3 regions of the Paenibacillus sp. Y916 genome follow, and region 2 is predicted to be linked to each of the others. Evidence: predicted binding sites of a transcription regulator. Region 2 holds the regulator's gene; each other region holds the start of a gene.
The links. Region 2 encodes Rex, which represses fermentation and respiration genes when NADH is low (regulators of the CRP and FNR family bind a similar motif). Its sites were predicted from a motif close to TTGTGAAATATTTCACAA; they were not measured.
Positions count from the first base shown of each region.

Region 1 (8,096 bases), 190 kb from region 2:
CTCCGATAAAGACTTCCCATCCTCCATCATTACCTACAATACCGATGTCTTTCGTACAAGCTTCCGCACAGTTTCGCGGACAACCATTCACAGCGTATTTAAATTTCGCAGGTAAATCCAGGCGTTCGAATTTACGTTCTAATAGTTCTCCCATAGCCATAGAATCTTGTGTTCCAAATCGACAGAATTGGGAACCGACACATGTTTTGACCGTACGTAACGATTTAGCATATGCATAACCGGAAGGCATATCAAGTTCTTCCCATACTTTTGGCAGGTCTTCCTTCTTTACGCCAATGAGATCCAGCCGCTGCCCACCCGTAACTTTAACAACCTTAACATCATACTTCAAAGAAACATCCGCAATTTTCTTGAGCGCCTCTGGTGTCGTTACACCACCATACATCCGAGGAACGACCGTATACGTTCCATCTTTTTGAATATTCGCATTCATTCGTTCGTTAACAAAGCGCGATTCTTTCTCATCTTCATGAGTCTCAGGATTTAACATGTTCAAGTAGTAATTGATTGCTGGGCGGCACTTGGAACATCCCTCTTGATTACTCCAACCAAGTACATTCATGACCTCACGAGTTGTGGATAATCCTTTAGTGGTAATCTCTGCAACTATTTCATCCCTATTGAGTGTCGTACAATCACAAATACCTTCTTTCGTAGCTGTCTTGAATCCGTCCCCTAGAACATACTGTAAAATTTGTTCAACAACGGGCTTACATCCTCCGCATGAACGAGTAGCTCCCGTACAAGCTTTAATTTCATCTACCGTCGTTAAGCCTTGATCTGTAATTACATCGACAATCGCCTTTTTAGTAACGCCATTACATCCGCACACAATCTCATCATCTGCCATTGTCTCTATCGATGATTGCTTATTAGCGCCGCCCCCACTGCATCCAGTTCCCATGATCGTACTATAAATATCATCCGTCATTTCAGATTGTTGCTTAATCAATTTTTGTAAATTTGCAGACTCTGTTACATCACCGAACAGCACAGCTCCGACAATGACATTGTCACGCAGAAGAATTTTCTTATAGGTTCTTTTCCACTCATCTTTAGTAGAAATCACGGTATGTTCAGGTCCTTCAACAAACTCACCTGCAGAGAACACATCGACACCAGATATTTTAAGCTTCGTCGCGACAATAGAACCTTCATAAGGAGATGTGGCAACTCCACATATATGCTTAGCCAATACATGCCCTTGTTCAAATAAAGGCGCTACGAGTCCGTAACACACTCCCCGATGTTCCGTACACTCACCGACGGAATACACATCTTCTAATGAAGTACGCATGTAGTCATCTACAACAATACCTCGTCCTACTTCCATATCACTAGCTGTGGCAAGCGCTATGTTCGGTTTAATACCTACCGCCATCACAACAAGATCAGCATCCAAAATACTTCCATCACTGAAACGCAATCCACTTACTCGTTCTTCTCCAATTAGCTCTGAGGTTTGTTTGCCCATAGCAAATTTTATCCCTTGACGTTCCAATTCTGCCTGCAACATTGAAGAGGCACTACGATCTAATTGGCGCTCCATAATATCTTCCATTAAATGGACAACCGTTACATCCATCCCTAGATTCACTAGCCCTTTTGCCGCCTCTAGACCTAAAAGCCCGCCACCGATGACAGCGGCCTTCTTATACTTCTGAGCAGCATCCATCATTTGGTTACAGTCATTAATATCTCTGAAACCGATAACGCCATCTTTATCACTCCCAGGAATCGGTAATATAAAAGGATTCGATCCTGTCGCGATGATGATCTTATCATACGTCTCCGTCATACCATTGTCCGTAGTCACTAGCTTATTTGTCGGATCAATATGTGTCACCGTCGTTGTCGTGTGCAGTGTAATTTGATTATCTGAATACCAGTTCCAATCATTCAATACAATATCATCGACCGTCTTGCTACCTTCCAGTACGTAGGACAGCATGATTCGGTTATAGTTAGGATGTGGTTCACTACCAAATACCGTAATATCAAATGAATCACTAAGTTTTAATATTTGTTCAACTGTACTTATGCCTGCCATTCCATTCCCAATCACCAATAGTTTGTCTTTTTTCTTTTGTTGCATGTTTGGAAACCCTCCTTCTGTTCCTTACCTTATAATATAAGTTTAACATCTTAATAAATATAGATTGTGATTTGATTCACATATAATGTGAATATTATCACATATATGTTCACATTTTAAACTATATCCATCTATTTTTAACGTCAATTTCATTGACATCAACAGAAACAGCGAAAAAGGATAGATTTGGATTCTCAATCTCTATCCTTTTTCACTATCCATTAAGCTTGAAAACGTGGAAATAAAATATTGTTCTCCAAATGCACATGTTCAAATGTCATACGCTCTAGCTCTGCTAGTCTTTCATACGTGATACGATATGTAGTACACGCGTGAGCTGGAGGTGTGAAGTCATTCGTGATTTCCCTGATCTCTTTTAAAATATCGCCAGCTTGGTCATGCTCATCTTCTAATTGCGCAATTGAATCTTGAAGTTCTTTACTTGTAGACTCTTCAAATTGTTGTTCTAGAGCAACCATTCGTGGGAAGAATCGTTCTTCTTCATCCGCTGTATGCTCAAGCAACTCATCTTTTAATCTTGTATACAGAACGTATAATTGTTCCAAATGTAGATCATGATTGCCATGAACTCGGTTAACTCTCGTAACATTCTTATTTATTTCAGGAAGTTCTTCACGCAAGTAATCATGATGTTTTCTTACAATGTAATCAATCAATGATGGAGAGTCCATTTCTACGAAATTCTTCATACCATCCTTATCACCGTCTAGACCTGGGTGCTTAGCAACTAATTGATTTAACTCCTCTACTACTTGATCAATGTCCAGACCTCTTTCCTGAACGGCATCCATAAGTGGGCGCTTACCACCACAACAGAAGTCAATTTTATGAGCGCGGAAATAATCACTAGCCTTTGGAAACTTTATAACAATATCACTTACGATATGATCAGCGCTGAAAACAAGAGCTTCAACCGACATGATTCATTCCTCCTAGGTATCTATTCAAGTCTTACCTATTCAGGCTATACCTAGGAGGACAGCAGGGTTGTGATTGTAATCACGAGGGAAATTAAAAAAAACCTCATTTCAATTAATGAATGAGGTTTCAAAGTCGATACTTCTACTCGATTTTTCGTTTCGCTTAATCGATCCAACTCTCTGCCCAAGATTGGATCTGATCCATAACAGGCTTTAATCCTCTGCCTTTATCCGTTAATTCATACTCAATACGCACCGGCGTTTCCGGATACACATGACGAATAAGTATTCCTTCTAATTCCAAGTCCTTCATCCGTTCTGATAACATTTTATCACTCATGGAAGGAATTAAATTAGAAATATCTTTAAATCTCTTCGGTCCACTCATCAGTCCCTGAATGATTAACCCATTCCAACGCTTGCCCAAAAAAGAGAAAGCCGTTTCAAATCGCGGACACATCTGTATATGATCAATCTCCATGACCCCTTCACCTCTTTGTAAATATACTTTAATATCTGGTAAATAACTTAATCATATCATCAGAAAGCTTTCGTTTAGTAAGTATATTTCATTTTACCACATTCATCATTTTTTTAAAACATTCAATTGAAATTTTCACAGTATACTCCGTCTATTTTCAACTTTATTTCTCTAGTTCTTATATAAAAAACGACTACCTTTCGGTAGCCGTTCTCCATTTACTCTCAGAGTACAAAGTATTTCTATACCCACCACATATCGCCAAGCGGCTCTTCAATGAGAACTTGTTGAAGATTCTGAACTGCCTTAGAGAAGCCTTCCTCAACGGACATCAGACCATCTTCATGTTCAATACTTACGACATAATCATAACCAACTAAACGCAACGCGCTCATGATATCAGCCCATGTTTTGATGTCATGACCATAACCTACGCTACGGAACTGCCAAGCACGATCAAGCATTTTCTCATAGGATTGCATATCCGTAAGACCATGTTTATTCACATTAATTGGATCAATCACCGTATCCTTCGCATGGAAATGATGAATCGCTCCTTCACGACCTAGAATGTGTATAGCCTGTACTGGATCAATACCTTGCCACCACATATGACTTGGATCTAGGTTAGCACCAATCGTCTCACCCGCTGCTTCACGCAGACGAAGAAGAGTAGCTGGTGTATGCACGGAGAATCCTCCATGAAGCTCAAGTCCGATCTTTACATGATGATCTTTAGCAAATTTAGCTTGTTCAGTCCAATAAGGAATAACCTTATTCTCCCATTGCCATTTCAATATCTCTTGAAAATCATTCGGCCAAGGCGCAACCGGCCAGTTCGGATATTTAGCATCCTCGTGGTCACCAGGGCATCCAGAGAAAGTATTCACTACAGGTATTTCAAGCTTCTCAGCAAGTAGAACCGAATTCACGAAATCATCGTGATCCGCCTTCGCTAGATGCTTCTGTGGATGAAGCGGATTACCATGACAGCTAAGCGCACTGATCGTAAGTCCACGTGATTCTACTGCTCTTTTGAAATTCTTAAGTTCTGTCTCATTGTTCAGAAGATCCGCTGGGTTACAATGTGTCTTCCCTGGATTTCCACCCGTTCCAATTTCAACAGCCTTCAGACCTTTTGAAGCTACATAGTCTAACGCATCCTCTAACTTACGACCACCGAACAACACCATAAATACTCCTAATTTCATTGTTACTCCCCCTTATTCTCATTCATACTTCCTAATAGTATAGACTTTTTAGAATTTATTCAAAATATACAGCTTTACCTGTCTTAGCAGATTCATAGATCGCTTCTAAAATTTCAGTTACGACCAGTGCTTGTTCAGGTGTAACGACAGGTTCTGTATCATCAATAACCGCTTGCAACCATAATCTTGCTTCACGATCTGAATCAGATTCCGTTTCTCCAGAGTAGAACGCAACGCCACCAGCGCCCAAATCTACTTTTGTCTCATATAGACGACTTAAGTTCTCACCATTAATAGTCAGACCATCCTTCATATCTGCTCCGCCTTCAGTACCCGCAAGTATCGTCTTCGCTTCGCTGAAATCACGTACATTCAGAGCCCAGCTGGATTCAAGTACGATAGTAGCTCCATTCTCCATCGTAATGAAACCGAAGGCAGAATCTTCTACTTTGAATTCTTTAGGATCCCATGGTCCAAAAGCATTCGCTGCATTCTCACGATGTCCAAGCTTGTGGAAAGTCGATCCCATAACACTTTTCGGTTTGTAATTATCCATCAACCATAATGTCAAATCAAGTGCATGCGTACCGATATCGATAAGCGGACCCCCACCTTGCTTCTCTTCATCAAGGAATACACCCCAAGTTGGAACAGCACGACGGCGAGTTGCCAATGCCTTACCATAGTATACTTCACCTAGCTCACCATTCTCACACAATTGCTTCAAATGTTGACTATCATCACGGAATCTATTCTGATATCCAATCGTAAGCTTTTTACCTGTACGCTTTGCAGCTTCTAGCATTTCTCTTGCTTGTGCGGCTGTTTTGGCCATTGGCTTTTCACACATAACATGTTTGCCAGATTCAAGAGATTCAACCGTGATCTCAGCATGAGAATCGTTCGGTGTACATACGTGAATAACATCGATACTTTCATCCTTAAGTAACTCACGGAAATCAGTATACACTTTGGCACCCTCAACACCGTATTTCTCTGCCGCTTTGTCTGCACGTTCTTGAACGATGTCACAAAAAGCTACCAATTCTGCATTGGATTGTTTCGCAAGACTCGGTAAATGTTTACCTGTAGCAATTCCTCCACAACCGATAATTCCAATCTTCAATGTTTTAGACATGTAAGATTCCTCCATCTTTCATGTTGTGTTTTATCCAATTCATACTTGTAGCAATACACTCGAGAGGTGGATTCAGACAGAAATCTTGTTCTACTATAATCCATTCTGCTCCTACTTGATCAGCAGCTTCAGCAATGGCAGCTAGATTGACTTCACCTTGTCCAAATTCAACGGTTAGTGGAGAGCCATCCTCTTGTCTCTTTACATCTTTCCAGTGGACAAGCGGTAATCTATCCGCATATTTATGAATATACTCTACAGCATCAAATCCTGCAAAGTGCACCCAGCATGTATCCATTTCAACTTGAAGCAAAGTTGCTGGCACTGCTTCATACATTGCATCAAATACAGTCTTCTCACCATAAGACTCCGTGAATTCGAAATCATGATTATGATACAGAAGAACCATATCTTGTTCTTTACACTTCTCACCAATAATCTTAAGTTTTGCGAATACATCATCCCATTGGCGTTCTTCTTCAGATAAATAAGGAACGATAATGTACTTATTACCAATTTCTTTATTATACGTAATAATCGAATCCAAATCATCCAGCATACTTGCGTATTGTGTATGTGTTCCAATAGCTACAAGACCATTCTCGTCCAGCAACCTTTTAACTTCAGAACTGCTACGTCCAAAGAAAGTATGAAATTCTACACCTTTGTAACCAAGTTCAGCTATTTTTTTTAGCGTACCTTCAAAATCTTGTTCCATTTGGTCGCGAACGGTATAGAGTTGTAATCCCACGTTCAGCATGACTGATCCACTCCTGTATTAAATAGTATTGTATCTAAACTTCATTTGTACTATCTAATTACATAGTAATATGAATTGCTTTATTTTAAAATGAATAATATGATTGAAACATGAACAATCTGGTCATAATTTTCTATTCATCTGAAAGGAGACTTCATAATGACTCTCGAAGATTCTTGTCAAGTGCATGTAGCAGGATATTCCTTCCATACAAAACCCTACTATACCTCGCAATTAGATGGCGTAAAAACATACTTAATGCGTTTCCAAACAGATGGACGTTGTCGTGCGCGATATGACGGTAAATTGGGCATGATTGAGACAGGTGATTTATTACTTTATTCACCAGGTGAACCCTATGAGTTAAAAGTGGATCACGAAATCAATTCACTCGGTGAATTGATGATTGACAGTGCTGATTACCATGTTTTCTTCGGAGGAGAATGGATAGACCGATGGTGGAAATCCGAAACTCGACCTACTCGTATGAATTTCCCTCTCCATGAGAGCTTCTTAAGCTTATTCCGACAAATTGCACTCGAACAACGCCGCATCGTAAATCCATTTCCTGAGATTTCAGGATACTATATGAGAATTCTATGCTTAGAAGTGGATCGTTTGCTTAAAGAACAGCCCAACACTACCCCAAAGACCCATTTAGCATATCAGATCAAACATTATATTGAGGAAAATGCTTCATATATGTTTAAACTAGAAGATGTCGCTGCTTATGTAGGAATTAGCATCTCTCGAGCTGTCCACTTATTTAAACAAACATTCGATACCAGCATTATGCAATACACGCTCGACGTAAAACTCGATATGGCAAAAGAACGCATTATATTCAGCCCTCAGTCTCTTGAAAATGTCGCAGAGACTTGCGGATTTGCGAATTACACATATTTCCATCGTGTGTTCAAAGCAAGATTTGGAATGTCTCCCAGACAATTTCGTACCGCTAATCGCGAACAACTGAAATAACGGTTATCAAGTAGAAACGGCAATGCCGTCCTTTTTCAAAGACGGCATCCGTTTCATCGGAAATATAAGGGATAGAGTATCAAGAATCAATTTCATAATTACGCAACCCGATTTGACTGCATCAGCGATTATGAAATTGATTCAAGTGAAACTTATACTTTCTTATATTTTTAAAAAGTGGTATGCCTTTTTTAGTTTCAGGTATACCACAACCCCTTAAACCCTTTTTGAGATCGCTTCGGTAACAACAAAGCCAAGATCATCATTTCCAAAAAGCGACAGCATCCCTAGCACTGTTTCATCTGGAATGTCGCCTGCCTCTTCTTTAGATACCGTCAACTCCATCACTTTTATTAATTGTTCATTATGAACTTGATGTGGATAGGCTTCATTATATAATTCCAATGGATCTAGATTATTATTAATGCACCACTGAGCAAAGACCAGTATCATCATATCCTCATCTTC
Region 1 is NZ_JBXCJA010000001.1:445,797-453,892, reverse strand. It holds gene nirB (nitrite reductase large subunit NirB) at 1-2,116, opposite strand, end outside; gene ric (iron-sulfur cluster repair di-iron protein) at 2,338-3,057, opposite strand; gene AC1TO9_RS02065 (winged helix-turn-helix transcriptional regulator) at 3,221-3,538, opposite strand; gene AC1TO9_RS02060 (sugar phosphate isomerase/epimerase family protein) at 3,781-4,749, opposite strand; gene AC1TO9_RS02055 (Gfo/Idh/MocA family protein) at 4,805-5,887, opposite strand; gene AC1TO9_RS02050 (sugar phosphate isomerase/epimerase family protein) at 5,880-6,647, opposite strand; gene AC1TO9_RS02045 (AraC family transcriptional regulator) at 6,807-7,628, shown strand; gene AC1TO9_RS02040 (hypothetical protein) at 7,845-8,096, opposite strand, start outside.
Region 1: a site for Rex is predicted at 2,181-2,198, ahead of nirB (nitrite reductase large subunit NirB). Genes of this name have one in related genera too.

Region 2 (8,096 bases):
AATTTTGTCCAGATTGGTGTCAGCGTGAATAGGCTTATTATTTGCATGGATTTCAAGAATATGCTTTCGTCCCTTTTTATCCGGAAGATCCACTTGAATATGTCGGTCGAATCGTCCTGGGCGAAGAAGCGCACTATCTAGCATTTCCTTGCGGTTAGTTGCAGCTATGAGTAATATTCTAGGACTTTCAGAATTATAAATGCCATCCATTTCCGTTAATAACTGATTTAAAGTCTGATCATACTCACGCTGTTGCCCACCTTCACGTTTACCACCGATGACATCAATCTCATCAATAAATATAACTGCACTTTTCTTGTTTTCCTTCATCGCACGTGTTCGCGCGTCACGGAATAAATCACGCACTCTCCCCGCACCAACACCGACATACATCTCAACGAACTCACTGCCTGATGCAGCAACAAATACAGAATCCGTATACTGACTAGCTGCTTTTGCAAGCAATGTCTTTCCTGTACCTGGTGGACCCGTCAGTAATATTCCCTTTAATGGGCGAATACCAAATTTCTGAATTTCTTCATGTCTAATGAGAAAATCAAGAGCTTCCATCAATTCCTCTTTCGGATGATCCTGTCCACCAATTTCATCAAAAGTTAGCTTGCTTGGAACTTTCTTCTTGCGCTCCCGATCTGCTATTGCACCTACTGCTAAGCCACCACGCTTATTCACAAAGGTTAGTATAACTACTATAAACGCTCCGACGAGTAGAATAGGAACAATATTCACACCAATATAAATAAGAAAGATAAGGAGTACCGGAGTAAATCCGATCAATATTTCTTTGCCCCACTTAGGCATTATTCCACACCCCCAATACCCCTGGCTCGCGTGGCAAGATAATAAACTTACTACTCTCTCCATCAGTTAGACTTACATACACATTCTTAGCATCCATTTCGGTTGTTACTTTTACCGTTGTATTGTGTTCCATCTTGTTTAATTTCTCAACAATCTGTGTATATTGTTTATTCTCCATCGCTTCTGCAACAGGGAACATGGCCTGATCCCAGAACTCATCTAATGTATCGTTCGAGTGATCAACTATATCGAGCTTTAATGTCTTTTTTCCAATAATTGATTTCCCTTCCGTCGTAAGTTGTTGAACTAATCCTGATAATTTCGTCCCAGGTATAACATCAAGATTCACAACGATCTCATTATTGGTAATTTTCAATTCGTGCTGATTAACACCTTCATATTCTTTAACTATATTGTGAAGCGGATTCTGCTGAGCTACCTGCCGATAACCGAACCACCCACCAAATAAGAGCGCACCTGAAATGACCACCGATAGTGCAATCGGAATAAATCGTAACTTCATATAACTATCTCCCTTCGCAAGTCATTCTGGGTAGAGTATATCAACTTCGTATATATTCACTACATGAATTAGTATATCATATCGTATACATTTATCTTCTGAAAATATATGGATTTTTTAAATGATGTCACAAAGATTGCGACATTCGCCTCCACCAATCACGCAGTTGCATAAAGCGCAATTAAATTCGAACGAATCCTCCTAAAGCTAAATTTAGTTGTATTCATGGTATCTAGTTACTAGAAAAATCCACTTTTTATCGTTTTCGCCACTTTTAACTGCCATTATTACATCTAATTCTGCTACACCCTACTTTTCCTACTAATTAAGTGTCCTTTTACAGGTATTCCTCGCACTCAGCACTCACCAATCAGCAATCAACCCCATCAGGGCCCATCCGAGCTTACCCGACCTCACACACAAACAAACAACAAAACCAGTTGGGTCATCCTCAAAGGATGACTCAACTGGTTTATTGATGTAGCGTAATTTAACGTGATCTAACGGTTCGGTAATGTAAATTGTTCGCCTATTTGCATACCATCACTGAATCGATAGAAGCGATAATTATAATGGTCTTGTTCTTTGTAGAACAGTTGCCAGGCAGCTGTTCCATTGAAAAGACCTAGTTGCAAATGTTTTTTCTTTATATTCGAAAGTTCCTTTTCGATAAGTGTCATCATTTGGGTTTTGGATAACCCATCCTTCAATAGTTCACTTTGAATCGCTTTCGGGGTATCATTCACTTCGTACTCACTCGTTAATGGGACCCAGACAATCATATTCTGATCGTCCTGATCTTTACCTTCAATGACCCAGACTACATTGTTCCAGACCGATTTGGAGGTACGAGTAACTTGAGTTAATTCACTATGCTCCTTCGCTGCAGCAATAGCCACAGCTTCCTGACTCCATTGATCCTGCATAATGTATATGTAATAGCGATAGAGTCCGAATAGCAACACGATGATGACAGCGACACTTAGCCAAATGATCTTCTTCTTGTCCATATACTTGTTCTTGTTCTTGTTCTTATTCTTCTTCAACCTGAACTTCCTCTCTTCAGGAATAAGGAGTAACTAATACCTTAACGGTTAAGTAAGCCCTCGAAAGCAGATTGCGCTTCATGGTGTATACGCTCTTCGTCTAGAGTAAGACAAGCACCATTCTTCACAACTTGCTTACCATCAACCCATACATGCTCTACATCTTTGGCACTCGCAGAATAGATCGAGTGTGAGATGAAATCCGTGTGGGGTAAGAAATGAGCCTGATCCGTATTTAGTGCAATGAAATCTGCCTTCATACCCGGAGCCAATCTTCCTACCGTATCTAGAAACAATGACTTTGCCCCATAAATAGTACCCATCCGCAGCGCCTCAGCAGCCGGAATAGCTGTTGGATCCCCAGATATCCCTTTGTGAATGAGGGCAGCCAGTCGCATCTCTTCGAACATATCCAGATTGTTATTACTTGCTGGACCATCTGTTCCAAGCGATACAGGTACTCCTGCCTTCAATAGGTCTGTTACACGCGCAATACCACTCGCAAGCTTCAAGTTACTTCCTGGGTTATGTGATACGCCAACTTGATGAGTTGCTAGAATCTCAATCTCTTCGTCATTCAAATGTACACCGTGCGCAACAATCGAAGGACGTGTAAACATGCCGAGTTTCTCCAAATGTTGAACAGGACGTAGACCATAGTCTGCTACGTTCTGTGCTACTTCACTTAGCGTCTCCGACATATGTGTATGCATCGGCAGATCGAGATCATGTGCAGCCTGTACAAACTTCTCGAAGTAATCTGGCGGGCATGTATAAGGAGCATGTGGCGACATCATCGTCGTAATTCTACCCTCTGCTTGTCCGTGCCAAGTTTTTGCAAAAGAGATCGCTTCCTGAAGCTTATGTTGTTGGACTTCCGCAGAACATAATCCAATAACACCTCTAGTTAGGACGCCGCGAATTCCAGATTCCTGAACTACTTTAGCTACCTGATCCATGTGATCATACATATCTAGAAAAGTCGTTGTACCACCCTTAAGCATTTCTAACACAGATAAGGAAGCTCCCCAGTAGACATCTTCAGGGGTGAATTTCTCTTCCATTGGCCACATTTTCTCCTGTAACCATACTTGTAGCGCAAGATCATCGCCATAGCCTCTAAGCAATGACATAGCAGCATGTCCATGTGTGTTGACAAGACCTGGTAAGAACAACAAATGGCTACCATCCACCTCTGGAATATCTTCATCAACTACCGGCTTGTCTTCACCAATATACGTGATCAAATCATCCTCTATGAGCATATACCCCTTCAATACAGGTTGTTCATTGTTCAGAACAGCGAACGTACCATTCTTAATGATCCACTTCTGAATTTTGTTGTTCATTTTCGTCTGAATCTCCCTTTCCATTAACCAAATAATAAGCAAGGCTAAGCATATCCGTAGTGAAATCAGCTGCATGAATACGAACATCCGCCGGGGCCTTTAATATCGTTGGAGCGAAATTCAATATAGCTCCAATTCCTGCTTCAATCAATTTATCGGCAACATCCTGAGCTTCTTGCTCAGGAACGGTAATGATTCCAATGCGAATATTATGCTTCTTAATTGTATCGAAAAGTTCATCCATAGGTTGAACTTCTATTGTATTAATACGCGTTCCAATCTTCGTTGGATATGCATCAAATACGGCGACAATCTTTAAATTCTCTTTCAAGTAAGCATTATAATTGGATAAAGCGTGGCCTAGATTACCGGCACCTACTAGAACAACATTGATCTGTTGATCCAAATTAAGAATATGTCGTATTTTTTCAATTAAATAAGCTACGTCATACCCAATGCCTTTTCTACCAAAATCGCCAAAATAAGCAAGATCCTTACGAATTTGCGCAGGATTCAAGTCTAGCTTTTGACCTAATTCCTGTGAAGAGACTGTAGCTACTTCCCGTCTTTGAAGTTCTGTCAGATAACGCAAATAAATAGGTAATCTGCGTACAACAGCTTCTGAAATTTTATCAGATTTCATATTTGCTCCTCCTAATGAATAGCTAATACATTGATCAAGGACGGTGTCCGTCTTGTAACCATTCCGAAATTCTTGGAACCATTTGATCCGTTGACATATGCTCCATCTTAGGACCAGGTAGTGAATATAGGAAGTACTTCCCATAATAAGATTCAATCACCCGTGTATCATATACAATAACGATTCCTCGGTCACTCGCCGTACGCACTAATCGTCCAAATCCTTGTTTGAAACGAATAACTGCTTGAGGTACTGAAAGCTTCATGAAAGGATTTTTCTTTTGTTGCTGTAAAAGTTCACTCTTCGCCTCTACAAGTGGATGATTAGGAGGCTGAAAAGGAAGTCGAACAATAGCTAAGCAAGTCAGTGCTTCTCCTGGAATATCTACCCCTTCCCAGAAGCTGTTTGTTCCTAGAAGTACCGAGGCACTACTATCCTGGAAACGGCGGATCAACTTACTTCGGCTTCCATTATCCACACCTTGTCCTAGTACCGCAATATCCGTAGAGGAGAGTGCTTTACTTAAAGGCTCATACACTTGCCGAAGCATACGGTATGAAGTGAATAATACTAACATTCGACCTTGTGTAACGATAGCTGTTTCAGCCAGTGATTTAACAAGTGTTTCGACGAAGAGCGCGTCGCCTATACTTCCCTTCACACTTGGGAAATCACGCGGGATAATCAGCAATGCCTGATCACGATAGCGAAAAGGAGACGGCAATTGCACAGTTACCAGTCGATCTTGATCCGAAGCTTCCTGAAGCCCCAAGTTTTCAGTCATATACTGAAAGGATTTGTCGATTGACAACGTAGCTGAAGTTAGAATAATACTTTTCTTTTTATCAAAGAATACTTCCTTTAGCTGCTGACTTACATCTACAGGAACCGCATACATCTGTAGGGATTTACTCCGATAGTGACCGTTAGCCTCCATCCAGTATACATTTCCTGCATCGTTAAGTGATACAAAGAAATGTAAGCCTTCACGCTGGGAAGCTAAATCTTTCACAAGGCCACTGATGTCCGTGAGCAAACTTTCAAAATTAAAATCCTCTAGATTTTCTCTGATTTCATTGATCATTTTATCCGAACTACGAATCACTTCGCCCAGCGTTACATAGATCTGATTCTCTATCTCTTGCAGCACTTCCCAATCCTTCGGTTTCTTCGCAGGCTGCAAACGTAGGACGAACTGCCCCGTATCCCCTGGAGCAGCATCACTTCGTTCAGGAAGCAGAGCAAATAACATATCGCTTAGTCTATCCCAATGTTCCTTCACATCAACTAAATCACTACTCATACGATCAGTCAATAGTGCCCAGTCGGCGGCCTTCTCATCGCTTGAAGATTGTAGCTGTTGTCGTAGAACAGGAAATTGACCGTTTCGGTTATCTTTGTAAAGTCGTGATAACGTGTGGATCACATTGAAATACCTTATATGAAGGCCTAGGTGTTTACCAGCGACTTCTTCTAAATGATGCGCCTCATCTATAACTAAATATTCGTAAGCAGGCAATAGCTGATGTCCTGCCTTTACATCTGAGAATAGCTTCGAATGATTGGTAATCACAACGTCCGCTACACCCGCTTCATGTTTAGCACGATGATAATAGCATTTACGAAACCATGGACAAGCGCGTCCCAAGCAAGAATCCGTGTCACTAGACACCGTCTCCCAGAAGTCCCCACCACGGGCTCCTAGATTCAGTTCCTCATCATCACCTGTCTCAGTCTGCGTTAACCATACCATCATTTGCGCAGCTAAGATCAAATCCTCTTTAGGATTCGTAAAGTCTCTTCTATTTATTTTATGTTCAAATTTTCTCAAACACAAATAATGTTGTCTCCCCTTGAAAATTGCCGCTTTAAATGGGAAAGGAACAACTTGAGTCAATAGTGGTATATCTCGCTCTCGCAACTGCTCCTGGAGGTTGATCGTATGCGTGCTTACCATAACTTTCTGTTCGCGCTTTACACTCTGATAAATAGCAGGTATTAAGTACCCTAGAGATTTCCCTGTTCCTGTTCCCGCTTCAATAAGGAGATGCTTCTCTTGCTCTAGTGCATTCATAACCTCAGTGAACATCATACTTTGAGATTCGCGGGCTTCATACTGTGGCATAATTGAGCGGAGTCGTTCCTCAATCTGCTCAAGATACTGTGGAAATTCAATGTTCTTCAGAGGGTTATCATCTGCATCATCTCGTGGTGTTGATATGTCCGTCCAATCCTCAACTGCCAAAGCCAATTGACGATAAAATGTATGACTTTCCAGATCCTGTGCAGGCTCCTTCTCTTTCTCCCTACATAACGCGTCGAAATACCAGGCTAAATCACTGTCCTCATCTGTAAATAGCTCACTAAGGCGCTGTAAAGTGATTAGTGGAAGACTGACCAATTCATCCAAACATTTCAACAGTACATGTGCAGTAGCCAGTGCGTCACTATCCGCTTGATGGGGCCGGTCATGCTGAATACCGAATTGCAAGGATACAAGCCCTAATTGATAAGTCGTTAATGACGGAAAGCATATTTTCAGAAAATCGATAGTGTCAAGCAGTCTTCCCGCGTATGGCAAATAACCACATCGATCAAGTGAGTTTTGCAAGAAATTGAAATCGAATGCGATATTATGACCTACCAGAACAACGTCATCTAATAAGGGAACTAACTCCATCATCATTTCTTCTAAGGAAGGAGCATTCTCAACGTCACTATTGGATATTCCAGTTAATTTACTAATAAAAGGAGGAATGGGGATACCCGGATTAACGAAAGATCCGTATACGCGGGATATCGATTGATCTTCCTCAATAATGGCAAGTCCCACTTGAATGATCTCATCACCGGGTTGGTTACCCGTAGTTTCAAAATCCAGTACAGCAAATTTCATGTTCTATTATTCCCTTTCAATCCAGTCTCTTTTACAGCATAACAGAAGTTCTCATTTTATTCATTATATGTGGTGCAAAAAAAAGACGACGCCTCGTAGCTCACGCTTTGCAGGCATCGCCTTATTATCGTCTTCCCGTTAGTTCAATGATATGAGTTGACTTCCATATTGGAGTTGGCCACAATTGTCGCTGCACACTCTTAAATTCACGATTGGATCGGCTAGTGTAGGATCATTTTGCAATGCCAATCTGAAGTACTCCTGTGCTTTCACCGTGTCTGAATGTTTAAACTGTATACAACCAATTGCGTTATAGATCATTGCTTTTAGCCTCTTATGTTCAGTTATGGGGAGGATCCATTGGAATTGCTTGAGCGCTTCCGTCGTCTCATCTAAGTGAAGATGCGCCATCGCTATATACGTTCTTGCAAGCAAACTGTCGGGAACATCCGATATAATTACGGAAAATTGCTGTATAGATTGACGATACATCATTAATTGGAAGTAACCTTGGCCTCTCACAAAAGACTCTGTCTCCATTTCAGGTGTAGTACCTAAAGGAAAAATGGGCGGTAACAACGTATATTCCCGAAAGATACCCATCTTGTCTTCAAAGGAAAGCCATTCCTCAATAATCCCATCACTCATCGCTTTAAGCATGTTCCATCTTTGGATCATAAGCTGCTTCTGCGTTTCTTGCGCTGTTGGATAACGCTTGACAATCTCCTCTAACATGTCGTTCATTTCAGCGAATACATGTTGAAACATAATCTGCATCCCACCTTTAACAATCATGATATTAGTGCGATCTAACTGATTA
Region 2 is NZ_JBXCJA010000001.1:638,739-646,834, reverse strand. It holds gene AC1TO9_RS03125 (AAA family ATPase) at 1-819, opposite strand, end outside; gene AC1TO9_RS03120 (hypothetical protein) at 812-1,342, opposite strand; gene AC1TO9_RS03115 (cell wall elongation regulator TseB-like domain-containing protein) at 1,843-2,388, opposite strand; gene AC1TO9_RS03110 (amidohydrolase) at 2,430-3,737, opposite strand; gene AC1TO9_RS03105 (redox-sensing transcriptional repressor Rex) at 3,706-4,380, opposite strand; gene dinG (ATP-dependent DNA helicase DinG) at 4,415-7,276, opposite strand; gene AC1TO9_RS03095 (tetratricopeptide repeat protein) at 7,415-8,044, opposite strand.

Region 3 (8,096 bases), 180 kb from region 2:
CCATCGAGAACTGGCTTGTCGTCTTTTTGTCATGAAGAAGGACGCCGTTAGGCGTCCTTGAAATCGTATTGTATTCCTATATCCGGCAAATTTCAGCCGGGCAAAGCTCACAGTGGCAGATCTCTTGTAGCATAGTAAGATTCTTAATAACGATCAGTCCGCCATCATATTCTACAGCATCTTTTTTACGTAAATCGCTAAGCATCCGATTGACACTTTCACGAGTGGCGCCGATCATGTTGGATAAATCGGTATGGGTCACTTTTTTGTTAATGAGTATATTGTTTCCTTGCTTCTCACCATACGTGTTACCAAGTCGAATTAAAGTGGAGCAAAGGGCACCTGGCTTACCATACAACATCAAATCACGAAATTTAGTCTGTGTTAGACGATGATGGATGCCCATCCATTTCATGAAATCAATAGAGAATTCAGAATGCTGACAGATCAACATTTCCAAATCTTTATGTTCAATGACACCAACTTCACTTTCTTCGAGCACTTCAGCATTAAAGCTATGTTTGGTGCTGAAGAATAGATCGGCTTGACCTACCAAATCTCCTGTCTGATACATATATAGTATAAGTTCTTTACCTTCGTCTGTAGATTTGGTCAACTTAATCCGACCACGCTTGATGTAATAAAGTTTATCTGACAAGTCACCCTCCCAAAAAAGATGTGATCCCTCAGGAATAATGCGATCCTTCATAGCGACTAGTAGATGATTAAAATTGGATTCAGAAAAACAGCTTGTATTTCCACGGGCTTCGATAACATTGATATATGCAGTCATAGTCTTAACCCCTTATCCTAAATTTTCTGTTAAATTTAAACTAATTATACCCTTAAAAATCACATTTGTGGGGGAATAAATACCCTTAATAGTGGCGAATTATAAAACTTTGTGATAAATTTCACTTTTAAGTGAGGTTAATAAGGAGAAATATTGATAAAGTCTGCAAAATGGGTAAAAACGGACATAATAGAAATGTAAGCGCTATGAAAAATAATTATATGATTGTGAAATATTTCACTACTAATTTTCAAAGAGCTATGATATGATGAAATCAAGAAAGAGATAACCATATATTTACTGGGAGGATGAGATGAAATGGCAGTTAAAAATGAAGTTATCCAAGAGAAGATACAAGGGACGGCAGAGGGATATATTCAATCTCTAATTGACAAGGCAGATAAAGCACAAGCAGCGTTTATGAAGATGGATCAAGAACAAATTGATGGAATTGTTAAAGCAATGGCACTCGCTGGTTCAGACCAACATATGTACTTAGCCAAATTAGCAGTGGAAGAAACAGGCAGAGGTATTTATGAAGATAAGATCATTAAGAATATGTTCTCAACAGAGTACATTTATAACAGCATAAAGAATGATAAGACAGTAGGCGTGATCGAAGATAACCAATATGACAGCTTCCAAAAAATCGCTGAGCCTGTCGGTACAATAATGGGAATCACTCCTGTGACGAACCCAACTGCGACAACGATGTTTAAAGCGCTTATATCCATTAAGACTCGTAATCCAATTATATTCGGCTTCCACCCATCCGCACAAAAGTGCAGTAGTGAAGCAGCAAGAATATTACTTGAAGCAGCTGTGAAACAAGGTGCACCTGCCGACTGTATCCAATGGATTGAAGAGCCAACGATGGATAAAACAAATATCCTTATGAATCACCCAGGTGTTGCTCTTATTCTAGCAACAGGCGGTTCTGCAATGGTTAAGGCAGCATATAGCTGTGGTAAGCCAGCGCTTGGTGTAGGGCCTGGTAACGTTCCTTGCTTCATCGAGAAAAGTGCCGATATTGATCAAGCAGTTACAGACTTGATTCTTTCGAAATCATTCGATAATGGTATGATTTGTGCGTCTGAACAAGCTGTTATTATAGAAGAACCTATATTCGATCAAGTGAAGAAAAAGATGATCGCAAATGGCTGTTACTTCCTAAATAAAGAAGAAGTTGCTAAGTTGACAGTCGGCGCTATGAACGTAGACAAATGTGCAGTGAATCCTGTTATTGTAGGTCAATCTGCGGTTAAGATTGCTGAAATGTCTGGTATTCAAGTTCCAGCTGGAACGAAGATCTTGGTAGCAGAAATTGAGGGTGTCGGTACGAAGTATCCATTGTCTGCTGAGAAATTAAGTCCTGTGTTAGCTTGTTATAAAGTGAAAAATGCCGAACAAGGTATTACTCGCGCAGCTGAAGTTGTTGAATTTGGTGGTATGGGTCACTCATCTGTTATTCACTCGAATAATGAAGAAGTTATCATGAAGTTCTCGGATCGTCTGCAAACAGGTCGGATTATTGTGAACTCTCCTTCGACCCACGGTGCCATTGGTGACCTCTATAATACCAATTTACCATCATTAACACTTGGTTGTGGATCTTATGGTCGTAACTCCGTTTCTACTAACGTAGGGGCAGCTAACTTAATTAATATAAAGAGGGTGGCACGTCGTACCGTGAATATGCAATGGTTCAAAGTTCCTAACAAGATTTATTTCGAAAAAGGTGCAACACAATACCTTGCTAAAATGCCTGAAATTACTCGTGTAGCCATTATTACAGACCCTATGATGGTGAAACTGGGATATGTTGAGAAGGTTGAACATTATCTTCGCCAACGTCAAACGCCTGTTGCTATTGAAGTGTTCTCTGAAGTAGAGCCAGATCCATCGACAGATACAGTAGATCGTGGTACTGCAATGATGAATAGATTCCAACCTGACTGTATTATTGCACTCGGTGGTGGATCTCCTATGGATGCTGCCAAAGCAATGTGGTTATTCTACGAACATCCAGAAGCTGATTTCGATGGCTTGAAACTAAAATTCATGGATATTCGCAAACGGATTTACAAATATCCACGTCTTGGTCAAAAGGCTAAGTTTGTAGCTATACCAACAACGTCGGGTACGGGTTCAGAAGTGACTTCATTCGCAGTTATTACAGATAAGAATCAAGGCAATACTAAATATCCACTTGCGGATTATGAATTAACACCAGACGTAGCCATTATTGACCCAGAGTTTGTGTACTCGTTACCACGGGTAGCGGTAGCTGATACGGGTATGGACGTATTAACACATGCCATCGAAGCTTATGTATCCGTTATGGCTAGCGACTACACAGATGGGCTTGCGATTAAAGCGATCCAATTGGTGTTCCAATATCTTGAGAAGTCGGCATTGGAAGGTGATAAGCTGGCTCGTGAGAAAATGCATAATGCATCAACCCTTGCGGGGATGGCATTCGCCAATGCATTCTTAGGAATTAACCACAGCTTAGCGCATAAATGGGGTGGTAAATACCACACAGCTCACGGTCGTACGAATGCAATCCTGTTGCCACACGTCATTCGTTACAATGCCAAGAAACCAACGAAGTTCGCAGCATTCCCGAAATATTCACACTTTGTAGCTGACGAACGTTATGCTGAAATTGCACGCATCCTCGGATTGCCTGCACGTACGACTGAAGAAGGTATTAATAGCTTAATTAATGCTATTCGTAAAATGAACAAAACGCTGGGTATCGAGGAATCGTTCCAACAATTAGGGTTCGATCCTAAGGAATTTGAAGCTGGTGTTGAATACTTGGCAGATCGTGCCTTTGAAGACCAATGTACAACAGCCAATCCTAAGATGCCATTAGTTACAGAACTTGCAGATGTGTATAGAGATGCGTTCTACGGAAGATTCGAATAAAGCAGCATCAATAGCAAAAGAATAGCTAATAAGTATAATTGAATAAGTTTTAATTTAACGTGACAAATATCACCTCAAAAGTGATGTTTGTCACAGTTATTTACTAGTATTTAAAGTAAGCTAATGATAGATAAAGATTCTAGAATAATATTACTTATATTGGTTGTGAAAAAAATTACGTTCTAGGATCCAAGAGACCTGAGATACCTTCAAACTCATGATCTCTAACAGAAATATAAATATATAGATGGAGGGATTATTATGTCGGTTATTGAAAAAGAAATGAAGAAGGTACAGTCAGGTTGGAGAAGTTACAAAGAGGGGAAATGGTCTAGAAAGGTCGATGTGAATGACTTTATATTCAAAAACATTACACCTTATGCTGGTGATGAAACCTTCTTAGTTGGAGCAACGCAGAATACAACAGAACTGTGGAAAATTGTATCGGACTTAACGAAGCAAGAGAGAGATAACGGTGGTGTATTAGATGTTGATGTCAATACAGCGGCTACGATTGTCTCGCACCAACCAGGCTATTTAGACAAAGATAAGGAGCAAATTGTTGGTGTACAAACAGATGCTCCGTTCAAACGCTCTATTCAACCGCAAGGCGGCATTCGCATGATGATTGACGCTTGTGAAGCTTATGGATTCAAACTTTCCGAAGATATTATTAAAACATTTACTGATATCCGTAAAACTCACAACCAAGGTGTATTTGATGCTTATACATCAGACATGAGAGCGGCTCGTAAAGCCGGTATTATTACAGGACTTCCTGATGCTTACGGCCGTGGACGGATCATTGGTGATTATCGTCGCGTAGCACTGTATGGTATTAACTTCTTGGTTCAAGACAAGAAGCGTGAACTGAATGAATTAGAAGTTGATGTAATTGATGAAGTTGTTATTCGCCAACGTGAAGAGCTTTCAGAACAAATTCGTGCCCTTGCTGAATTGAAGAAGATGGCCGATATGCATGGGTTTGATATTTCTGAACCTGCTAAGACAGCTAAAGAAGCATTCCAATGGGTATATTTTGGATACTTGGCTGCAATTAAAGAACAAAATGGTGCTGCGATGTCCCTCGGACGCGTATCCTCATTCCTTGATATATATGTACAGCGTGATATAGCAGAAGGTACTTTGACGGAAGAACTAGCACAAGAATTGGTCGATCATTTCGTTATGAAGTTGCGTATCGTTAAATTCCTTCGCACACCAGACTATAATGAATTGTTCAGTGGAGATCCAACATGGGTCACAGAATCCATCGGAGGAATGTCTGTCAATGGACAGACTCGTGTAACGAAGAGCAGTTTCCGCTTCCTGCACACATTGTACAACTTAGGAGCAGCTCCTGAACCTAACTTAACAGTGTTATGGTCAGAACAACTTCCAGAAGCATTTAAGAAATATTGTGCTAAAGTATCTATTGAGACGAGTGCCATTCAATATGAGAACGATGATCTTATGCGTCCAATCTATGGCGATGACTACGGTATTGCTTGTTGTGTATCCGCAATGCGCATCGGTAAACAAATGCAATTCTTTGGTGCTCGCGCCAACCTTGCTAAATGTTTGTTGTATGCAATCAACGGCGGTGTAGATGAGAAATCTGGAGCGCAAGTTGGACCGGAATTCCCAGCAATTACTGGCGACGTTCTCACTTATGATGAAGTGATGAAACGTTTCAAGCCTATGATGCAATGGTTAGCTAAGCTATATATGAACTCTCTAAACGTTATTCACTTTATGCATGATAAATATGCTTACGAAAGAATTGAAATGGCTCTGCATGATCGTGATATTCTTCGTACAATGGCTTGTGGTATTGCGGGACTATCTGTTACAGCGGATTCACTTAGTGCGATCAAATTTGCTACAGTCAAACCAATTCGTAATGAGCAAGGGATCGCTGTTGACTTTATCATTGAAGGTGAATATCCTTGCTATGGTAATAATGACGATAATGTAGATAACATTGCTGTTGAATTAGTTGAGACGTTCATGGGTATGATTCGTCAGAACAAAGCTTACCGTGACGCGTTGCCAACACAATCAGTCTTGACGATTACTTCTAATGTAGTCTATGGTAAGAAAACAGGTACTACACCAGATGGACGTAAAGCAGGAGAACCATTCGCACCAGGTGCTAACCCTATGCACGGACGCGATAAGAAAGGTGCTTTGGCTTCGCTAAGCTCTGTTGCTAAGCTTCCATATGAAGATAGCTTGGATGGTATTTCTAACACATTCTCTATCGTACCGAAAGCATTGGGTAAAGAAGAAGACACACGCAAATCCAATCTTGTTGCAATGATGGACGGTTACTTTGGCAGCGGTGGGCACCATCTTAATGTCAACGTATTTAATCGTGAACAATTGATGGATGCGATGGAACATCCAGAGGAATATCCGCAATTGACGATTCGCGTCTCAGGATATGCAGTTAACTTCATTAAATTATCTCGTGAACAACAATTGGATGTTATCAATCGCACATTCCACGGTGCGATGTAATTAGTAATATACTTTTAAGACAGCGGATGCGGGAGGGGTGACTTCATATGATTAAAGGACATGTACACTCTCTGGAGACCTTCGGGACGGTTGACGGACCAGGTATCCGCTTTGTCCTATTTATGCAGGGTTGCCTGATGAAATGTCAATACTGTCATAACCCCGATACATGGGGGATGAATGAGGGCAAAGAAATGACTGTTGAAGAAGCTTTATCAGAGATTGAGCCGTATATCAGCTACTATCGTTCGTCTGGAGGCGGTCTTACGGTATCGGGAGGCGAGCCTAGCTTACAATCCCGTTTCGTTGCTGAATTATTTAAGGAAGTTAAGAGACGTTGGAATCTTCATACGACTTTAGATAGTAACGGATTTAATGATCCGGATAAAATTAAAGATTTACTGGATGTTACTGATTTGGTACTGTTAGATATCAAACACATGGATAATGAGAAACATATCAAGTTAACTGCTAGAAGTAATGAGAAGACGCTCAAAACGGCACAGTGGTTATCAGAACATGGTCATAAGATGTGGATACGCCATGTGTATGTTCCAGGTATTCATGAGCAAGAAGAGGATCTTCTCCATCTAGGTCAGTTTATTGGAACGCTAAATGGAGTAGAGAAATTTGAGATTCTACCGTATCATCAGATGGGTGTCTACAAGTGGGAAGCCATGGGTAAAGAATATCCACTACAGGGTGTTCCTTCTCCTACGGAAGAAGAAGTTCAGCGTGCCTATCGTCTTATTGAAGAAGGTCGTAAGCAACTATATGTCGTAAATTAGTTTAATAGTGGGGGTGTCCCAGAAACCATGAAACAGGGTTGAGGGGCATCCTCTTTTTCTTGAAATATAAGAAAGTATAAGTTTCACTTGAATCAATTTCATAATCGCCGATGCAGTTATATCGGGTTGCGTAATTATGAAATTGATTCTTGATACTCTATTCCTTATAATTCCGCTGAAACGGGTGCCGTCTTTGAAAAAGGACGGTATTGCCGTTTCTACTTGTGCAGCAGGGTAGATAATCTTTTGAAGAGGTTTGGAATGTGCGAGGCATTAAATAGTTGTATTTACATTGTTGCTTATTAGCAACCTTTTGTGTTAGATTGCGTCTATTACTAATGTGAGATAAGAATTAGAATTAGTCAGAAATAGGGAATAGGGGAGCATACTAATGAATTTCAAGAAGATTACCTTTTTAGCAATTTTTACAGTAACGCAAATTATGTTAGTTAGTCCAGTAAATGCAGAAAGTACCACTCCAGTAGAGCAAAGCGAAGCAGTTACTCAAGCGGTATATGGAACAGATACCGATGAGGCTACACCTTCGAATATTTCCTCGGAAATCGAAACAGATGAAACACAAAGTGCTTCAGTTCATTCAAATGAATTAATCATGATGATAAACAGTGCTGAAATGTTTCAAGATGGCAAGACATATACAGCGGGTCGCCCTATGACGGTGAAGAAGGGTGTTTCTTATGTTGCTCTTCGTTCAATGGTAGATCGTATTGGTCTTAATCTTACGTATAACAGTACGACTAAAGAAACTATTATTATAAGTGGTGATAATGAATTACGATTCAAAACCGACAGTAATAAGTATACCGTGAATGGTGTTTCGAAAGAAATGAAAGGAGCGGCATATCAGGACAATAATATATTTATGGTTCCATTGACGTCTATTACACAAGCACTCAATATTCCTTATATCTATGATGGCGTACAAAAGAGAGTTGTTCTTAGTCTTGTAACAAAGCCGGCTGCTTCGTTTACGATCCAGCAAAAGGTGGTTGTTGCAGGAGAGACAACGGTGACTTATGTAACTTACGCATCATCGC
Region 3 is NZ_JBXCJA010000001.1:455,499-463,594, forward strand. It holds gene AC1TO9_RS02090 (Crp/Fnr family transcriptional regulator) at 77-793, opposite strand; gene adhE (bifunctional acetaldehyde-CoA/alcohol dehydrogenase) at 1,112-3,727, shown strand; gene pflB (formate C-acetyltransferase) at 3,989-6,250, shown strand; gene pflA (pyruvate formate-lyase-activating protein) at 6,298-7,038, shown strand; gene AC1TO9_RS02110 (stalk domain-containing protein) at 7,430-8,096, shown strand, end outside.
Region 3: a site for Rex is predicted at 1,019-1,036, ahead of adhE (bifunctional acetaldehyde-CoA/alcohol dehydrogenase). Genes of this name have one in related genera too.